Regions from separate parts of the Pantoea sp. S-LA4 genome, predicted to be linked through region 2. Evidence: predicted binding sites of a transcription regulator. Region 2 holds the regulator's gene; each other region holds the start of a gene.
The links. The regulator ArgR, encoded in region 2, controls arginine synthesis, uptake and breakdown. The targets are predictions, from matches to a motif close to ANTGAATAAAAATACANT.
Positions count from the first base shown of each region.

Region 1: argF (ornithine carbamoyltransferase) is a predicted target of ArgR. The motif match lies at 4,554-4,571, and genes of this name have one in related genera.
Region 3: argC (N-acetyl-gamma-glutamyl-phosphate reductase) is a predicted target of ArgR. The motif match lies at 4,529-4,546, and genes of this name have one in related genera.

Region 1 covers NZ_JBTLRC010000002.1:255,105-261,233, reverse strand. The annotation lists gene ACX3P5_RS02075 (valine--tRNA ligase) at 1-2,551, shown strand, start outside; gene ACX3P5_RS02070 (GNAT family N-acetyltransferase) at 2,628-3,140, shown strand; gene miaE (tRNA isopentenyl-2-thiomethyl-A-37 hydroxylase MiaE) at 3,195-3,956, opposite strand; gene rraB (ribonuclease E inhibitor RraB) at 4,014-4,433, opposite strand; gene argF (ornithine carbamoyltransferase) at 4,594-5,601, shown strand; gene pyrB (aspartate carbamoyltransferase) at 5,902-6,129, shown strand, end outside.
Region 2 covers NZ_JBTLRC010000002.1:3,308,749-3,314,877, reverse strand. The annotation lists gene ACX3P5_RS16370 (NAD-dependent succinate-semialdehyde dehydrogenase) at 1-966, shown strand, start outside; gene ACX3P5_RS16365 (barstar family protein) at 1,022-1,291, shown strand; gene yhcN (peroxide/acid stress response protein YhcN) at 1,345-1,608, opposite strand; gene ACX3P5_RS16355 (YdgH/BhsA/McbA-like domain containing protein) at 1,706-1,978, opposite strand; gene yhcN (peroxide/acid stress response protein YhcN) at 2,073-2,336, opposite strand; gene argR (transcriptional regulator ArgR) at 2,826-3,296, opposite strand; gene mdh (malate dehydrogenase) at 3,728-4,666, shown strand; gene mscM (miniconductance mechanosensitive channel MscM) at 4,714-6,129, opposite strand, start outside.
Region 3 covers NZ_JBTLRC010000002.1:3,667,653-3,673,781, reverse strand. The annotation lists gene metF (methylenetetrahydrofolate reductase) at 1-238, shown strand, start outside; gene ppc (phosphoenolpyruvate carboxylase) at 327-2,978, opposite strand; gene argE (acetylornithine deacetylase) at 3,334-4,482, opposite strand; gene argC (N-acetyl-gamma-glutamyl-phosphate reductase) at 4,650-5,654, shown strand; gene argB (acetylglutamate kinase) at 5,669-6,129, shown strand, end outside.

The sequences.
Region 1 (6,129 bases), 3.1 Mb from region 2:
CCAGGATTATGGCCGTGATGCGTTCATCGACAAAATCTGGCAGTGGAAAGCGGAATCCGGCGGCACCATCACCCGTCAGATGCGCCGTCTCGGCAACTCCGTTGACTGGGAGCGCGAGCGCTTCACCATGGACGAAGGGCTGTCCAATGCGGTGAAAGAGGTGTTCGTCCGCCTCTATAAAGAGAACCTGATTTACCGTGGCAAGCGCCTGGTCAACTGGGACCCTAAACTGCGCACCGCCATCTCTGACCTGGAAGTGGAAAACCGCGAGAGCAAAGGCTCGATGTGGCACATCCGCTATCCGCTGGCCAACGGCGCGAAAACCGCTGACGGTAAAGATTACCTGGTGGTCGCCACCACCCGTCCGGAAACCCTGCTGGGTGATACCGGCGTGGCGGTGAACCCGGAAGATCCGCGCTACAAAGATCTGATTGGCAAATTTGTTATGCTGCCGCTGGTGAACCGTCTGATCCCGATTGTTGGCGATGAACATGCTGACATGGAAAAAGGCACCGGCTGCGTCAAAATCACGCCAGCACATGACTTTAACGACTACGAAGTCGGTCGTCGTCATAAGCTGCCGATGATCAACATTCTGACCTTTGACGGTGATATCCGCGAGCGCGCCCAGGTGTATGACACCAACGGCGAAGTCAGCGATGCCTGTTCCGATGAGATCCCGGCGGCGTTCCAGAAGATGGAGCGTTTTGCGGCGCGTAAAGCGATTGTCGCAGCCGTTGATCAGCTCGGCCTGCTCGAAGAGATCAAACCGCACGACCTGACCGTCCCTTACGGCGACCGTGGCGGCGTGGTCATTGAGCCGATGCTGACTGACCAGTGGTACGTGCGCACCGCCCCGCTGGCGAAAGTCGCGGTGGAAGCGGTTGAAAACGGCGACATTCAGTTTGTGCCGAAGCAGTACGAAAACATGTACTTCTCCTGGATGCGTGATATCCAGGACTGGTGTATCTCCCGTCAGCTGTGGTGGGGTCACCGCATTCCGGCGTGGTATGACAACAACGGTCACGTCTACGTCGGCCGCACCGAAGACGAAGTGCGCGCTGAAAACAACCTGGCCGCCGATGTGGCGCTGCGTCAGGATGATGACGTGCTGGACACCTGGTTCTCCTCAGGCCTGTGGACCTTCTCGACCCTGGGCTGGCCGGAAAACACCGAAGCGCTGCGCACCTTCCATCCGACCAGCGTGCTGGTGAGCGGCTTCGACATCATCTTCTTCTGGATTGCCCGCATGATCATGCTGACCATGCACTTCATCAAAGATGAAGATGGCAAACCGCAGGTGCCGTTTAAAACCGTCTACATGACCGGTCTGATTCGTGATGAAGAAGGCCAGAAAATGTCAAAATCCAAGGGCAACGTGATTGACCCGCTGGATATGGTTGACGGTATTTCGCTGGAAGCGCTGCTGGAAAAACGCACCGGTAACATGATGCAGCCGCAGCTGGCTGAGAAGATCCGTAAACGCACCGAGAAGCAGTTCCCGAACGGCATTGAGCCGTCAGGCACCGATGCGCTGCGTTTCACTCTCGCCGCCCTCGCCTCAACCGGTCGCGACATCAACTGGGACATGAAGCGCCTGGAAGGTTATCGCAACTTCTGTAACAAGCTGTGGAACGCCAGCCGCTTTGTGCTGATGAACACCGAAGATCAGGATTGCGGCCAGAACGGCGGCGAAATGACGCTGTCGCTGGCGGATCGCTGGATTCTGACCGAGTTCAACAGCACGGTGAAAGCCTACCGTGAGGCGCTGGATAGCTACCGTTTCGATATCGCGGCTAACCTGCTGTATGACTTCACCTGGAACCAGTTCTGTGACTGGTATCTGGAGCTGACCAAGCCGGTGATGAACAGCGGCAGTGAATCTGAACTGCGCGGCACCCGTCATACGCTGGTTAACGTGCTGGAAGGCTTGCTGCGTCTGGCGCACCCGATTATTCCGTTTATCACCGAAACCATCTGGCAGCGCGTGAAGGGGCTGAAAAACATCAGCGACGACACCATCATGCTGCAGCCTTTCCCGCACTACGATGCGGCGAAAGAAGATGCCGAAGCCAAAGCGGATATCGAGTGGATGAAACAGGCGATCGTCGCGGTGCGTAATATTCGTGCTGAGATGAACATTGCGCTGAGCAAACCGCTGGACGTGCTGCTGCGTGACTGCTCACCGGCCGCACTGCGTCGGGTGGAAGCGAACCGTAACTTCCTGTCGCGCCTGGCGCGTCTGGAAAGCCTGACCATTCTGCCAGCGGGCGAGAAAGGCCCGGTCTCGGTGACCAAGATCGTTGAAGGCGCAGAGTTGCTGATCCCGATGGCGGATCTGGTGGATAAAACCGCTGAGCTGGAGCGTCTGGCGAAAGAGCTGGTTAAGCTGGATGTGGAAATCGAGAAGATCGAGACCAAGCTGGCGAACGAAGGCTTTGTCTCCCGCGCTCCGGAAGCGGTCGTGGCGAAAGAGCGTGAACGCGTGGCCGAACTGCAACAATCAAAAGCAAAACTGATTGAACAGCAGGCGGTGATTGCGGCATTGTAAGCGTCGTAGCTGACAGCTTATTCATAAAGCCGGGCTTGCCCGGCTTTTTTATTGACCTCGTACAAATCCGGAAGAGATGATGACGACATCCACCACCACGCGCTTTGATTTTAAAGTGCGGCCGATTACTGCCGCCGACAATCCGCATATTGCCCAGGTAATCCGCGACGTTTCAGCGGAGTTCGGCCTGACGGCGGATAAGGGATACACCGTATCCGATCCGCAACTTGACCACCTGTTTGAGTTGTACAGCGCCGAACAGAGCGCCTACTGGATTATTGAGGCTGACGGCAAGGTGGTCGGCGGCGGCGGCGTAGCGCCACTGGCCTGCAGCGCGCCCGATATCTGCGAACTGCAGAAGATGTATTTCCTGCCTGCGGTACGCGGTCAGGGACTGGCGCGCGAGCTGGCGCTGCGGGCGCTGGATCATGCCCGTCAGCACGGTTTTCGTCGCTGCTACCTCGAAACCACGGCCAGCCTGACCAGAGCAATTAAGCTGTATGAATCGCTGGGCTTTGAGCATATCGACAGCGCCATGGGCTGTACCGGTCACGTTGACTGTGAAGTGCGAATGCTGAAAAACCTGTAACCGCTGCGGGCCACTGCACCGTCAGCCCAGTCTCTTTAGCTGTAACGCTGCGGTTCAGAAAGCCGGTACGCCACTGTGAAAACGTAATTCGCCGTCCGGCTCGCTGATCAATCGCGCTTCGGTTTCGCCAATCGCCCGTACCCGTGGCGCGATATCTTTCGCTGAGATCTGCGCCGCCAGGGTTAAATAGTCCTGATAGTGGCGCGCTTCTGAGCGCAGCAGTGAGATATAAAACTTCTCTAGCTCGCCATCCAGCCACGGCGCCAGCGCCGCAAACCGCTCGCAGGATCGCGCTTCAATGTAAGCACCGCAAATCAGCTTATCCACCAGCGTCTCCGGCTCATGGGTTGTCACTTCACGCAGCAGGGACTTCGCATAGCGGCTGGAGGTTATCTTCTGATAGACCAATCCGCGCGACTGCATAATTTCCCATACCTGATAGAAGTGATGCAGCTCTTCTTTAATCAGCAGCACCATCTTTTCCACCAGCTCATCCGCCCACGGCAGTTCATTGCGGACGATGATGCGTTTGGTGAGATTTTTATGGGCATTGATAAAGTCGCTGTCGCCATCTTCGCGGAAGATAAAATCTTCGTACGGTTTCAGCCAGCCGAGGATCGCCTCACCGCTGGGTTTGTCAGCCACATATTTACGGATCAGCCAGACCGCGGTCTGCGCGGCTTTCAGTTCGCACACCAGATGGTCGGTTAACAGCAGGGTCAGATTTTCCGGTTTACGCGCCTCATCAATCCAGGCTTGTGGCGTGCGGCAGTGCAGAAACTGATAAATGGGTTCAAGTAAGGGTGCGTAGTTCATGGTGTTAAAACAGGGCTGGAAAAGAAGAGAGGCGGAGAATTCCCCGCCCTGCGCGACTTAGTGGCGAATGCCATTATCATCTTCATCGTCGATGGCGTCTTCGTCATCTTCATCTTCGGCGTCCGGGTCTTCGAAGTAGGTGCCCCAGCCGTCGTAGTCGACATTGTATTTACCGATCAGGTTCACCAGTTGCTCAACCTGCACATCAATCAGCTCTGGCTTCAGCGCCGATTCACTGATGATGTCAACGCACATCACGGTCGTCCCATCTTCCAGCTCCAGCTCTTCCGGCTCGGTCACTTCATAACCCAGCTTGAAGGCGTCAACTGCGGCCTTTTCCAGTGAATCGAAGTTGTTGCACGAGAGATGATGCTCGATGGTATAAAGCGCATCGGGATCGCTGCCATCCTCCAGCAGCTCTTCAATGATCAGGCGCGTCTCTTCACGCTGCTCTTCCAATAATGCTTCATATGCCATAACGATGTCCTCTCTGAGTTCGGCAATAAACAATTATTTTCCCACACTGCCTGTCGCGCCACTACACAAAACGAAAAGTTTATTCTCGCCGGGGTTGAAAATGCATATTCATACGGTTAGATTGAATTTTAATTCATTTTTATGGTTACCGGAGTGTTGTATGAGTCAGCTGTATCAGCGCCATTTCCTCAGGCTACTGGATTTTACCCCGGCCGAAATTAATCACCTGCTTACCCTTGCTGCGGAATTAAAACGCGCGAAAAAAAGTGGCAGTGAAGTCCCGACCCTGAAAGGCAAAAACATCGCGCTCATCTTCGAAAAAGACTCGACCCGTACCCGATGCTCTTTCGAAGTTGCCGCTTACGATCAGGGTGCTAACGTCACTTATCTCGGTCCGAGCGGCAGCCAGATCGGGCATAAAGAGTCGATGCGCGACACCGCGCGGGTACTGGGCCGGATGTATGACGGTATCCAGTATCGCGGTTACGGCCAGGAGCTGGTGGAAACCCTGGCGGAGCACGCTGGCGTGCCGGTGTGGAATGGACTGACCACGGAGTTTCATCCGACACAGTTGCTGGCCGATCTGCTGACCATGCAGGAGCATCTGCCAGGCAAAACGCTCAGCCAGATGACGCTGGTTTACGTCGGCGATGCCCGCAATAACATGGGCAACACCATGCTGGAAGCGGCGGCGCTGGTCGGGCTGGATCTGCGTCTGGTGGCACCGCAGAGCTGCTGGCCAGAGGCGCAGCTGGTGGAGCAGTGTCGCGACGTGGCACAGCAGACCGGCGGCAAAATTACTCTCACCGATAACATTGCTGACGGCGTCAAAGGTGCAGACTTTATCTACACCGACGTCTGGGTGTCGATGGGCGAAGCCAAAGCGGTGTGGGAAGAGCGTATCGCCCTGCTGCGTGACTATCAGGTTAACCGGGCGATGCTCGATCTGACCGGCAATCCGCAGGTGAAATTCCTGCACTGTCTGCCCGCTTTCCATGACGATCAGACCACGCTGGGCCGGCAGATGGCGGAACAGTACGATCTGCCGAACGGCATGGAAGTGAGCAATGAGGTATTTGAGTCCCCGCACAGCATCGTGTTCGATCAGGCGGAAAACCGGATGCACACCATCAAAGCGGTGATGGTGGCGACGCTGGGTCAACGCTGATGCAGATTCCCGGCGTCTGCCTGTACCAGCCAGGCACGGCAGCCCAATCGCCCTGCTTCAGGGCCAGCGCAAACGGTTTCCTCGCGCACGATTTTCCCTTGCTGCCCGGCAGCGAATGGGTATAATGCGCCACAATTTGCCGGAGGAAATATGCTACAGCGCAGCGGACAATTTGACGCTCAATCACGCCTGACCGCAGGCGGCGCCGCTGTTTCTTTCGGTCATCGACCCGATCTTAAAAAAGCCCCTTAATCAGGGGCTTTTTTTTGTCCGCAATCCGGCCGCGCAGAGGAGAAAGCTATGGCTAACCCGCTATATCGCAAGCACATTATTTCGATCAACGACCTCAGCCGTGACGAGCTGGAACTGGTGCTGCATACCGCTGCACAGCTCAAAGCGCACCCGCAGCCGGAGCTGCTGAAGCATAACGTGATCGCCAGCTGCTTTTTTGAAGCCTCGACCCGCACCCGGTTGTCGTTTGAGACGGCGATTCATCGTCTCGGCGCATCGGTTGTGGGTTTTGCCGAC
Region 2 (6,129 bases):
ACGCGCAAGCTGGGTCCGGCGCTGGCGGCAGGCTGTACCGGCATCATCAAACCCGCCAACAATACGCCGCTTTCTGCCTTTGCCTTGCTGGCGTTAGCGAAGCCGGCTGGCGTGCCGGATGGCGTACTCAACGCAGTGGCAGGTGATACGCATGCGATTAGCGACGCCATCATGGCCAGTAAAGCGGTGCGTAAAATCTCGTTCACCGGTTCAACCGAGGTCGGCAAGCTGCTGATGCGCAATGCCGCAGAGACGATGAAAAAAGTCTCTATGGAGCTGGGCGGCAATGCGCCTTATATCGTGTTTGAGGATGCGGATATTGATGCCGCCGTGCAGGGCGCGATCGCCAATAAATTCCGTAATGCGGGTCAGGTCTGTGTCAGCGTAAACCGCTTCTACATTCACAGCGCTATCTATGACCGCTTTACCCGCCAGCTGGCAGACGAAGTCAGTAAGCTCAAAGTGGGTAACGGCATGGAAGAGGGGGTGATTGTCGGGCCGCTGATTGAGGCCTCTGCGCTGGAAAAGGTGGAACAGCACGTTAAGGATGCGGTCGCCAAAGGCGGCAAACTGCTGGCTGGCGGCGAGCGTCACGCGCTGGGTGGCAACTTCTGGCAACCGACGGTGATTACCGAGGCGCACGAAGGAATGCAGCTGGCACAGGAAGAGACCTTTGGTCCGGTCGCCGCCTGCTTCCGGTTCGATGATGAGGCAGAGGTGATCCGCCGCGCCAACGATACGCCCTTTGGTCTGGCGGCTTATTTCTACACCCAGAACCTGCAGCGGGTGTTCCGCGTCTCTGCCGCGCTGGAAAGCGGCATGATCGGGATAAACGAATGCGCCGTGTCGACGGAAGTCGCGCCGTTTGGTGGCGTGAAAGAGTCGGGACTGGGGCGCGAAGGTTCGGTGCTGGGTATGGAAGAGTATCTGGAGATCAAAGCGCTGCATCTCGGCGGTTTGGGCTAGCGGTCAGGAACGGGCGGCGCGGGTCGCCCGCAGACGGAGGATGGGAGCCGTCAGCATGAAAACCGAGCGTTTTGATTTCAATGAGATAGTCGATCAGGCACATTTTTTTCGCCAGTTCAGCGAGCGGTTTGCGCTGGAAGAGCGGCGGATCTGCGATCTGGATGGACTATGGGATGTGGTGACCGGCGATCTGTTGCCGATGCCGCTGGAGATTGAGTTTGTAAATCTGGGGAAAGGGCAGCGACGACGCTATGGTGCGCTGATTTTGCTGTTTGATGAAGCAGAAGAGGAGCTGGAAGGTCAGCTGCACTTTAACGTCAGATGAAAAAGGGCCCCGGCGAGCGGGGCCAAAGGGTTCGTCATAAATCTGACGAGGAATTACTTATAGAGCTGAGCGGTGAAGTGATAGTTATCGCCGGTACGGGCCTCAATCACTTTATAGGCGCTGGCACCCTGCTCATCGGCTTTCTGAGAAAGCTCCGCACGATAATCCATCGGTGCCCCCGCTGTACCACTGATGGTGACGGTTCCCGCAGGCTGCAGGTTTTGTGTCTGTTCACCGGTTACCAGCTGTGCGGCAGAAGCGCCGAACGCCATAACGGAAAGCAGGCTGACTGTAGCGATGGTTGTTTTGATTTTCATTGTTCGTCTCCTCATTACGTTCAACAACCTGCGGTGAAAAGAAAGAAGCGGGTCGTCGATACGGGTCCGGCGCCGTTCAGGGCGACGTGACGGTTAATTATTTATACAGCTCAGCGGTGACGTGGTAGGTGTCATCCTGGTTGTTTTCGATGATGCGATAGTGGCTGGCACCCTGCGCATCGGCTTTCTCAGACAGAACCTGACGGATATTGGTCTGATCGCCGTCACGGCCGCTGACGCTGATAGTCTGGTTCATCGGTTGCAGATTCTGGCTCTGTGCCTGCTGATTCGATACCAGGCTGGCTGCGCTGGCACCCATTGAGAACACGGAAGCCAGACTCAGTACGGCAATAGCGAATGTCTTTTTCATGATTAACTCTCCTGAAATTGTTTGCCTGAACCCACCGAGGCGCATAACCGCGCGTCAAAAAGAGGGTTCGGGGCGATATCTGATGACGCTGGGCTTAGTTGTACAAACGGGCAGTGGCGTGATAGTTGCCGTTGTTGTACGCCTCGATCACGCGATAGGCTTTTGCGCCCTGCTGATCGGCTTTATCACTCAGCTGCTGGTTAATTTCCATCGGTGAGCCTGCAACGCCACTGACGCTGACGGTACCTGCGGGTTGCAGATCCTGTGCCTGCGCTGCGGTGACAGATTCTGCTGCCACAGCACCAAAAGAAAGAGCAGAGAGAATGCTCAGCGTAGCGATGGTAGTTTTTACGTTCATGTATTTTTCCTCGTCGTCAATTTTTATCTTTTTAGTTGGTGTGATTTGCATCACGAAAAGAAGTATAGAACTAATAACGGAAGAAATTAATACTCCGCTAATAATGTTTTTTTGTGATTCTTTATCCTTATGGCTACTTTTAATAACCCAGCGTTATAAAAACCGGCTGAAAAATGACCTTTTCAGCCCTTTTTGCTGCAAAAACAGCGGGATAAATCACTTTATCTTTTTGTGCGAAAAGAGGTGGTCGATCAGCCTGGACTTTGATTCAGATCTGGGTAATGTCGCCAGTGTCGTGATGTAAAGCAGTGTAAAATAGCGCGAAAGGTTAAGCAGACCAAAAGGTATGACCATTATTCAGACGAGAGAAAACGACCAAAGCATGACGCTAACGCACTGATTTTAATCAGGACAGGGCAGGAGAAGTGGCAGGCGCGGGCAAAACAGGCTGTTGACCGGCACGATTATGCTCAGTCAACAGGTCCGCTATCAGAGTTCCTGTTCAAACAGGTTAAGAATGGCACCGTGCAGTTGCTTAACCGTGAAGTCGCGTGCGCGGGTGATAAAAATGGTGTCATCCCCGGCGATGGTGCCCAGGATGCCTTCTGATTTGCCCAGCGAGTCGAGCAGGCGCGCAATCAGCTGTGCGGCACCCGGGCTGGTATGAATCACCACCAGCGCATCGTTGTAATCGATGTCCAGAACCAGGTTTTTTAACGGGCTGGTGGTGGTCGGCACGCCAAGTTCGGCAGGTAAGCAGTAAACCATCTCCATTTTGGCATTGCGGGTGCGTACCGCGCCAAATTTGGTCAGCATACGAGAAACCTTTGACTGGTTGATGTTCTCGAAGCCTTCATCCTGGAGCGCCTGAACGATTTCGCCCTGGGAACTGAATTTTTCTTCTTTTAATAAGGCCTTGAAAGCCTTGATCAGATCGTCTTGTTTCGATGGGTTTCGCATAGGTTACCAATAAATAGAGGGAATAACCGCGCAGCCGCCCGCGGCAGAGTGGTGATTATGCATTTAAATGCATTTTTATGCAATCGGTTGATTGATGAGCAGGGTTCGGGCGGCTAGCGGGCGGCGATAATAGCAAAGAAATCGTCTCATACCAAAACCCCTGTCACAGCGCTGGAAGGCGAAGGTTGCAAAGTTGTTATATTATTGGTGGTGTAGTAACAGAAAACGCACGTAGCCGTTCTCTGTCTGACGACGGCACAGTTGTCGGTCATTCAGGTATGAAGATGATAAGTAACTTTTGAATCCGGCGATTAAGTGTGAAAACACGTAGAATTAACAGCGGATATTTATCATCGCCTGAGCAGTTGATTAAGGTCTGACACAGATAGAATTTCGGCCCATCTCTGCCCCACCTTAATAAGGAGTTAAGAATGAAAGTTGCCGTTCTCGGTGCCGCTGGCGGCATAGGCCAGGCGCTCGCACTTCTGCTCAAAACCCAGCTTCCTGCAGGTTCAGAACTTTCACTGTATGACATCGCACCGGTGACGCCGGGTGTTGCCGTCGATCTCAGCCATATTCCGACGGCGGTCGCTATCAAGGGATTTAGTGGAGAAGACGCCACGCCCGCCTTGCAGGGTGCCGATGTGGTACTGATCTCTGCTGGTGTAGCGCGTAAGCCTGGTATGGATCGCGCCGACCTGTTCAACGTGAATGCCGGCATTGTGCGCAATCTGATTGATCAGGTGGCGACGACGGCACCCAAAGCCTTAATCGGGGTGATCACTAACCCGGTCAATACCACGGTGGCGATTGCGGCGGAGGTGCTGAAAAAACATGGCGTCTACGACAAAAACCGCCTGTTTGGCGTCACCACGCTGGATATCATCCGCGCCAATACCTTTGTGGCCGCGTTAAAAGGTAAGCAACCTGGCGAGGTTGAGGTACCGGTTATCGGCGGTCATTCCGGCGTGACCATTCTGCCTCTGCTGTCGCAGGTGTCAGGCGTCAGCTTCAGCGAACAGGAAGTGGCGGATCTCACCAAACGCATCCAGAACGCCGGGACGGAAGTGGTTGAAGCCAAAGCGGGTGGCGGTTCTGCCACGCTGTCGATGGGTCAGGCTGCCGCGCGTTTCGGTTTATCGCTGGTGCGTGCGCTTAACGGTGAGGCCAATGTGGTGGAGTGTGCTTATGTAGAAGGGGATGGCGAATATGCGCGTTTCTTCTCTCAGCCGCTGCTGCTGGGTAAAAACGGCATTGCCGAGCGTCAGCCGATTGGCACGCTGAGTGCTTTCGAACAGCAGGCGTTGACCGGGATGCTGGATACGCTGAAGAAAGATATCGCCCAAGGCGAAGAATTTGTGAAGCAGTAAATCATCGCCCTGACCCAACAACGCCCGGCTTAGCCGGGCGTTGTCGTTTACAGGCCGCCAGATTTATAAGCGCGTGCCGCGGGCGTACCGTTGCTGGCTGGCAGCTTCTTGCCCAGCATCTCCATCCGCATCTGGAACGGCGGGAACGGCATCTCGATACCGTGCTGCTCGAATCCGCTGAGGATCAGCTGATGCAGCTCATGACGCAGCGGCATACGATGCCCCATCTCAGCCGCATGTACACGCAGTTCAAACAGCTGAATGCCCTGCTGTAAATCGACCAGGAACACTTCAGGTGGCGGCGTATCCAGCACATAGCTGCAACGTTCAGCCGCCTGTTTCAGGATGGTTGTCACCTGTTCGCTGCTGACTTTCGCCGGTGCAGGAATGGTCAGCACCACACGCGTCACCGAATCGGACAGCGACCAGTTAACGAACTGCTCGGTGATAAAGGCTTTGTTCGGCACAATAATCTCTTTGCGGTCCCAGTCAGTGATCGTGGTGGCGCGGGTATTGATGCGGGTAATGCTGCCGGTCAGGTCGCGAATCGTGACCGTGTCGCCAATGCGGATCGGTTTTTCAAACAGAATGATCAGACCCGAGATAAAGTTGGCAAAAATTTCCTGCAAGCCAAAACCGAGCCCGACACCGAGTGCGGCCACCAGCCACTGTAATTTCGACCACTCAATACCGATCAGCGAGAAACCAATCAATCCGCCAATCAGCAACAGCAGGTATTTGGTCAGCGTGGTGATGGCATAGCCGGTACCGGGCGTCAGATTAAGGTGCTGCAGCAGCGCCAGTTCCAGCAGAGCGGGCATATTGCGCACCAGCTGGGTGGTGATAATAAACACCAGAATGGCGATCAGCACCGAACCCAGGGTAATCGGCTGGATAGACTCCACGCCCTGCACCGAGGTGTTGACGTCCCACAGCGGAATATTCTCCAGGAAGCCAAAAGCGGAGTGAATTTCCGACCACAGCACAATCACCGAAACCAGCGCAATCAGCGTCAGAATTGAGCGCACCAGCCGCAGTGACTGCGCACTGATAGCGTCAAGATCGATCACCGGCTCTTCAATCTCAATCGCGTCGGTATTCTGTGCGCCTTGTTCTTTCTCTTCTTCACTGCGCGCCCGGTTCGCCAGCATATCAGCGCGGCGCTGACGGGCGCGGTCAAAGCCAAGACGGCGCCGCTGAATCAGCATCCAGCGGCGGATAATGTGATAGATCACCAGCAGCAGGAACCAGATGGCAACCGAGGTTTCCAGCCGGGCCAGCAAGGCCTGCGCCGTTGCCAGATAACCGATTGCTGAGGCGAGCGCCGCCATCAGCGGCATCGCGATCATCAGGTTCCACAGCATACGGTTGATCATGTTGTCGCCATTTCCCTCTTTATCCAGATAGAGCGGAATCCCGGCGCGTTTCAGGCTGACGGTAACGATGCTGATCGCGCCACAAAT
Region 3 (6,129 bases), 360 kb from region 2:
ACGCTTTGCCACGCTGACTAACGTACGCGTACCGGGCTGGATGAATGCGATGTTTGCCGGTCTGGATGATGATGCCGAGACGCGCAAAATGGTGGGTGCCAATATCGCGATGGATATGGTGAAGATTCTGTCGCGCGAAGGAGTGAAAGATTTCCATTTCTATACCCTGAACCGCGCCGAAATGAGTTATGCCATCTGCCATACGCTGGGTGTGCGTCCCGCCGTCGCGGCAGCGTAATGACGCCCTTTCAGCCAGTAAAAAAGTCGGGATAATCCCGACTTTTTTTATTATCAGTACCGGGCGCGGATGTCACGCCCGTATCGGCTTAACCAGTGTTGCGCATACCTGCCGCCACACCGGCGATGGTGACCATTAATGCCTGCTCAACGCGTGCGTCCGGTTCATCTCCGCGGGCTTCCTGCGCACGTGAACGGTGCAGCAGTTCCGCCTGCAGCACGTTAAGGGGGTCGGTATAGACGTTACGCAGTGCAATCGACTCGGCAATCCACGGCTCATCGGCCATCAGGTGAGAGTCGTTGGCAATGGTTAACACCGCTTTGATATCCGCATCCAGCTGATCGCGCAGCTGTTTGCCCAGCGGCCAGAGGGATTTCTCTACCAGACGCTGATCGTAATATTCCGCCAGCCATAGATCAGCTTTCGAGAACACCATCTCCAGCATACCAAGACGGGTTGAGAAGAATGGCCAGTCGCGGCACATCGCTTCCAGCTGATCCTGATGGCCCGCTACCATCGCCTGTTGCAGCGCGGCACCGGCACCCAGCCAGGCGGGCAGCATCAGACGGTTTTGCGTCCAGGCGAAAATCCACGGAATCGCACGCAGCGACTCTACGCCACCGGTCGGACGGCGTTTGGCCGGACGTGAGCCCAGCGGCAGTTTACCCAGTTCCTGCTCCGGCGTTGCCGAACGGAAGTAGGGCACAAAATCCGCATTCTCACGCACATAGCCGCGATACATCGTACAGGAGTCGGCGGAGAGCTGATCCATAATGTCGCGCCATTCACGTTTCGGTTCCGGCGGCGGCATCAGGTTTGCTTCAAGAATCGCGCCGGTGTAGAGCGACAGGCTGGCGATAGTGACTTCCGGTAAGCCATATTTGAAGCGGATCATCTCGCCCTGTTCAGTGACGCGCAGACCGCCACGCAGGCTGCCCGGCGGCTGTGACAGCAGAGCCGCATGGGCCGGTGCGCCGCCACGGCCAATGGTGCCGCCGCGTCCGTGGAACAGCGTCAGCGAAATCCCGGCTTTTTCACAGGTTTTGATCAGCGCATCCTGCGCCTGATATTGCGCCCAGCTGGCCGCCATTACGCCGGCATCTTTCGCAGAGTCAGAATAGCCAATCATCACCATCTGTTTGCCCTGAATAAAGCCGCGATACCAGTCAATGCTCAGCAGCTGGCTCATCACATCATTGGCATTGTTCAGGTCATCGAGCGTTTCAAACAAGGGCGCTACCGGCATGGCGTAGGTGATGCCCGCCTCTTTCAGCAGCAGATGAACCGCCAGTACGTCAGACGGCGTTTTCGCCATCGAGATAACGTACGCTGCGATAGAGCCCTGCGGTGCTTCAGCCGCAACGCGGCAGGTTTCCAGCACTTCGCGCGTCTCATCGCTGGGTTCCCAGCTGCGTGGCAGCAGCGGACGTTTTGAGTTCAGTTCGCGGATCAGGAAGGCCTGTTTGTCAGCTTCCGACCAGCTTTCATAATCGCCAAGGCCAAGATAGCGGGTCACTTCCGCAATCGCTTCGGTATGACGGGTGCTCTCCTGGCGCAGGTCGATACGCACCAGCGGTACGCCAAAGCACTTCACGCGGCGCAGCGTATCAAGCAGCTGGCCGTTGGCGATGATGCTCATACCGCACTGTTGCAGCGACTGATAAATGGCATACAGCGGGTCCCACAACTGGTCGTTCGAGACCAGCAGGTCCGCCGGACGTGGCAGACGTTCGCCTTTCAGCCGACGCTCAAGGAACGCCTGGGTAGTCAGCAGCTGGCTGCGCAGACGTTTCAGGATCACCCGATAAGGTTCGAGCGCTTCCGGATCGCCGCTCAGTTCGCGCACTTCATCGCTGCACTCGGACATCGACAGCTCGGAAATCAGCACGCCAATATCGCGCAGGAACAGATCGGCGGCTTTCCAGCGGCTCAGCTGCATCGCGTGGCGGGTAATCGCCGCCGTGACGTTGGGGTTGCCATCGCGATCGCCGCCCATCCAGGAGGTGAACTGCACCGGCACGAAATCAACCGGTAATTTCATCCCGAACGCCTCTTCCACCTGCTCGTTCAGCTCGCGCAGAAAGGCGGGTACGCCTTCCCATAAGCTGTTCTCGACCACCGCAAAGCCCCATTTGGCTTCATCGATCGGCGTCGGGCGATATTTGCGGATCTCGTCGGTGTGCCAGGCCTGCGCCACCAGCTGGCGCAGACGGCGCATAATCTGGTTACGCTCGTAGTCGGAAATGTCGCTGTGATCGAGCTGTTTCAGACAGCTGTTCACTTCTACCAGTTTGTGAATCAGCGTGCGGCGGGTGATTTCGGTCGGGTGCGCGGTCAGCACCAGCTCCAGCGACAGCGACTCAATCGCCTCGCGGATAGCGCTTTCGCTGATGTCACTCTGCTGCTTCAGGGTCTCAAAGGTCTTTTTCAGCAGTTCGGGATGATTGGCGCCTTCACCGCTGTGCGAAATGGTCTGGTACTGCTCAGCCACGTTGGTGAGGTTAAGGAACTGGCTAAACGCGCGGGCTACCGGCAATAACTCATCATTGGAGAGGTTTTGCAGCGTATTAAGCAGTTCCTTACGATGAGTGTCATTACCTGCACGGGATGACTTGGAGAGCTTACGGATGGTTTCCACCCGGTCGAGAATGTTCTCACCCAGCGCATCCTTAATCGTATCCCCGAGCAGTTTGCCGAGCATACTGACATTACTTCGCATTGCGGAATATTGTTCGTTCATTGGACCCTGACACCCTTATCGTCTTGAAAAACTTCTACACCCGACCCTTTTCAGGCAGCAGAAAAAGCAGCAACTTTATCTTCCCGGTCATCTACGGGGAATGTGCTCAGTTGCCGCCTGTCTGCAATCTGAAAATATCTGGATAGTCACCCGGTGGGCATAACATCGTCTTTTATCTAGCCACGTAATGCTGCGTACGTCAAATGAGTTAAAGTGGGGCGAACGTGTGGCTAACTGTCCGAAATTCATGGAATTTATCAGGAGCGGAGCGGGATAAGTTATTCTTATTGTTAAATGCCGCAGAATGACAGGGCATTTTACCGTTATCGCAGTGAAATGCCCCATTTATTGTTAATCAGTGACAAAAATGCTGCACAACCTGACTGATAAGCGCCCGTGTCGGCTTAATAAATGCGGTATCAATAAATTCGTCTGGCTGATGCGCCTGATTAATGGAGCCTGGCCCCAGTACCAGCGTCGGGCAGAGCTGCTGAATAAACGGTGCTTCGGTGCAGTAGTTCACCACTTCGGTTGGCGTGCCCAGCAGTTTTTCCACCACGCTGACCAGTTCATGGTTCGCCGGACATTCATAACCCGGAATAGGCGGATGCAGCTCGGCGACCGTTACACGACCAGGCCAGCGCGCGCTGACCGGCGCCAGTGCCTCGTTCAGCAGCCCATCCAGATCGCTGAGTGATAAGCCCGGCAAAGGTCGGATATCCATATGCAGTTCACAGCAGGCGCAGATACGGTTAGCCGCATCGCCGCCGTGGATATGCCCGAAGTTCATGGTGGGATAGGGAATCGCGAAGCCGTCGTGGTGGTAACGCTCCTGCAGCGTATGGCGCAGCTGCATCAGATGGGTGATCGATTCATGCATCAGTTCAATGGCGTTAACGCCGCGCGCCGGATCGCTGGAGTGGCCCGACTTGCCTTCAATGCGGATCACGTTCGACAGGTGCCCTTTGTGCGCCCGAACCGGCTTTAGGGAGGTCGGCTCGCCAATGATGGCGCAGTCCGGACGCAGCTGGGTCGATTCAGAAAAATATTTCGCGCCGGCCATGGTGGTCTCTTCATCGGCGGTGGCAAGGATATAGAGCGGTTTGCTCAGCGTCGTCACATCCACATCGCGCAGCGTGTCGAGAATAAAGGCGAAGAAGCCTTTCATGTCTGCTGTGCCCAGCCCGTAGAGCTTGTTGTCGTGTTCGGTCAGGGTGAATGGATCGCGGGTCCAGCGACCATCGTCGAACGGAACGGTATCCGTATGACCGGCTAACAGCAGGCCGCCTGCGCCGCTGCCGGTTCGGGCCAGCATATTAAATTTATTGCGGGTACCGGGAACCGGCTGCACTTCAACGCTGAAGCCGAGGTCACGAAACCAGCCAGCCAGCAAATTGATTAAAGTTTCATTACTCTGGTCCAGTGCGGCATCGGTTGCGCTGATCGACGGTGTGGCGATCAACTGGCGGTAGAGTTCGATAAAAGGCGGTAATTTTGTCTTCACTGTTGACGGTCCTTGAGTTAGGATGTATCAATATTCATGCATTAATAGTGAATAAAAATACATTAACGTCGTCTGCATGTGAACCAGAAATCGCTGCAAACGGCATTGTGGGCAACGGGGCAAGGCCGCGACCCGGAACGTGTGACTGTAAAAAGGGTTACAGCCTGATGTTGAATACGCTGATCGTGGGTGCCAGTGGTTACGCTGGCGTAGAGCTCGCCACCTTCCTGAATCGCCATCCAGATATCAACATAACCGCTTTAGCGGTTTCGGCGCAAAGTCCTGATGCGGGTAAGCGCTTGTCCGATCTGCATCCTCAGCTGAAAGGCGTGGTGGATCTGCCGCTGCAGCCGCTGAGCCATGCGTCGGAATGGGCAGATAAAGTGGATGTGGTATTCCTGGCTACGGCCCATGAAGTCAGCCACGATCTGGCTCCGGAATTTCTCAAGGCCGGTTGTGTGGTCTTTGACCTGTCCGGCGCCTTCCGCGTCAATGATCCTGCGTTTTATACCCGCTTCTACGGCTTCACCCATCAGCATGGCGACTGGCTGGATAAAGCGGTGTATGGCCTGGCGGAATATCAGCATCAGCAGATCAAACAGGCGCAGCTGGTGGCGGTACCGGGTTGTTACCCGACCGCGGCTCAGCTGGCACTGAAACCGCTGGTGGATGCCGGGCTGCTAAACGAGGCACAGTGGCCGGTGATCAACGCCACCAGCGGCGTGAGTGGCGCAGGGCGTAAAGCCAGCGTCGGCACCAGCTTCTGCGAAGTCAGCCTGCAGCCTTACGGCTTGTTCAATCATCGTCATCACCCGGAAATCGTCGCCCATCTCGGCACGCCGGTAATTTTCACGCCTCATCTGGGCAACTTCTCGCGCGGCATTCTGGCGACCATTACCTGCCGGTTAAATCCGGGCGTGAGCCGCGAGGATGTGGCGGCAGTATTCCAGCGCGCCTACCACGATAAGCCTCTGGTCCGGCTCTACGAGCAGGGTGTGCCGGCACTGAAAGCGGTGGTCGGTCTGCCATATTGCGATATCGGTTTTGAGCTACAGGGCGAGCACCTGATCGTGGTGGCAGCCGAAGATAACCTGCTGAAAGGCGCCGCATCGCAGGCCGTACAGTGTCTGAATATTCGCTTCGGCTTTCCGGAAACCACGTCACTGACTTAACGGACGAGTAAACCATGACCAATCCATTGATTATCAAGCTGGGCGGTGTGCTGTTAGACAGCGAAGAAGCGCTGGCCCGTCTGTTTGATGCGCTGCTGACCTACCGCAGCGCCCATCAGCGCCCGCTGATTATTGTCCACGGTGGCGGTTGCCTGGTGGATGAACTGATGAAAAAGCTGGCGTTGCCGGTGAAGAAAAAGAATGGCCTGCGCGTCACACCGGCCGATCAGATCGACATTATTACCGGTGCGCTGGCGGGAACCGCCAATAAAACGCTGCTGGCGTGGGCGAAAAAAACCGGCATCAACGCGGTGGGGCTCTGTCTGGGCGATGCCGGCATGGTCAACGTTACCCCGTTTGATGAAGAACTGGGCCACGTAGGTCACGCCATGCCGGGTAATCCGGCGCTGATGAACACGCTGCTGGCGGCGGGCTATATGCCGGTGGTCAGTTCTATCGGTATCACCGATGATGG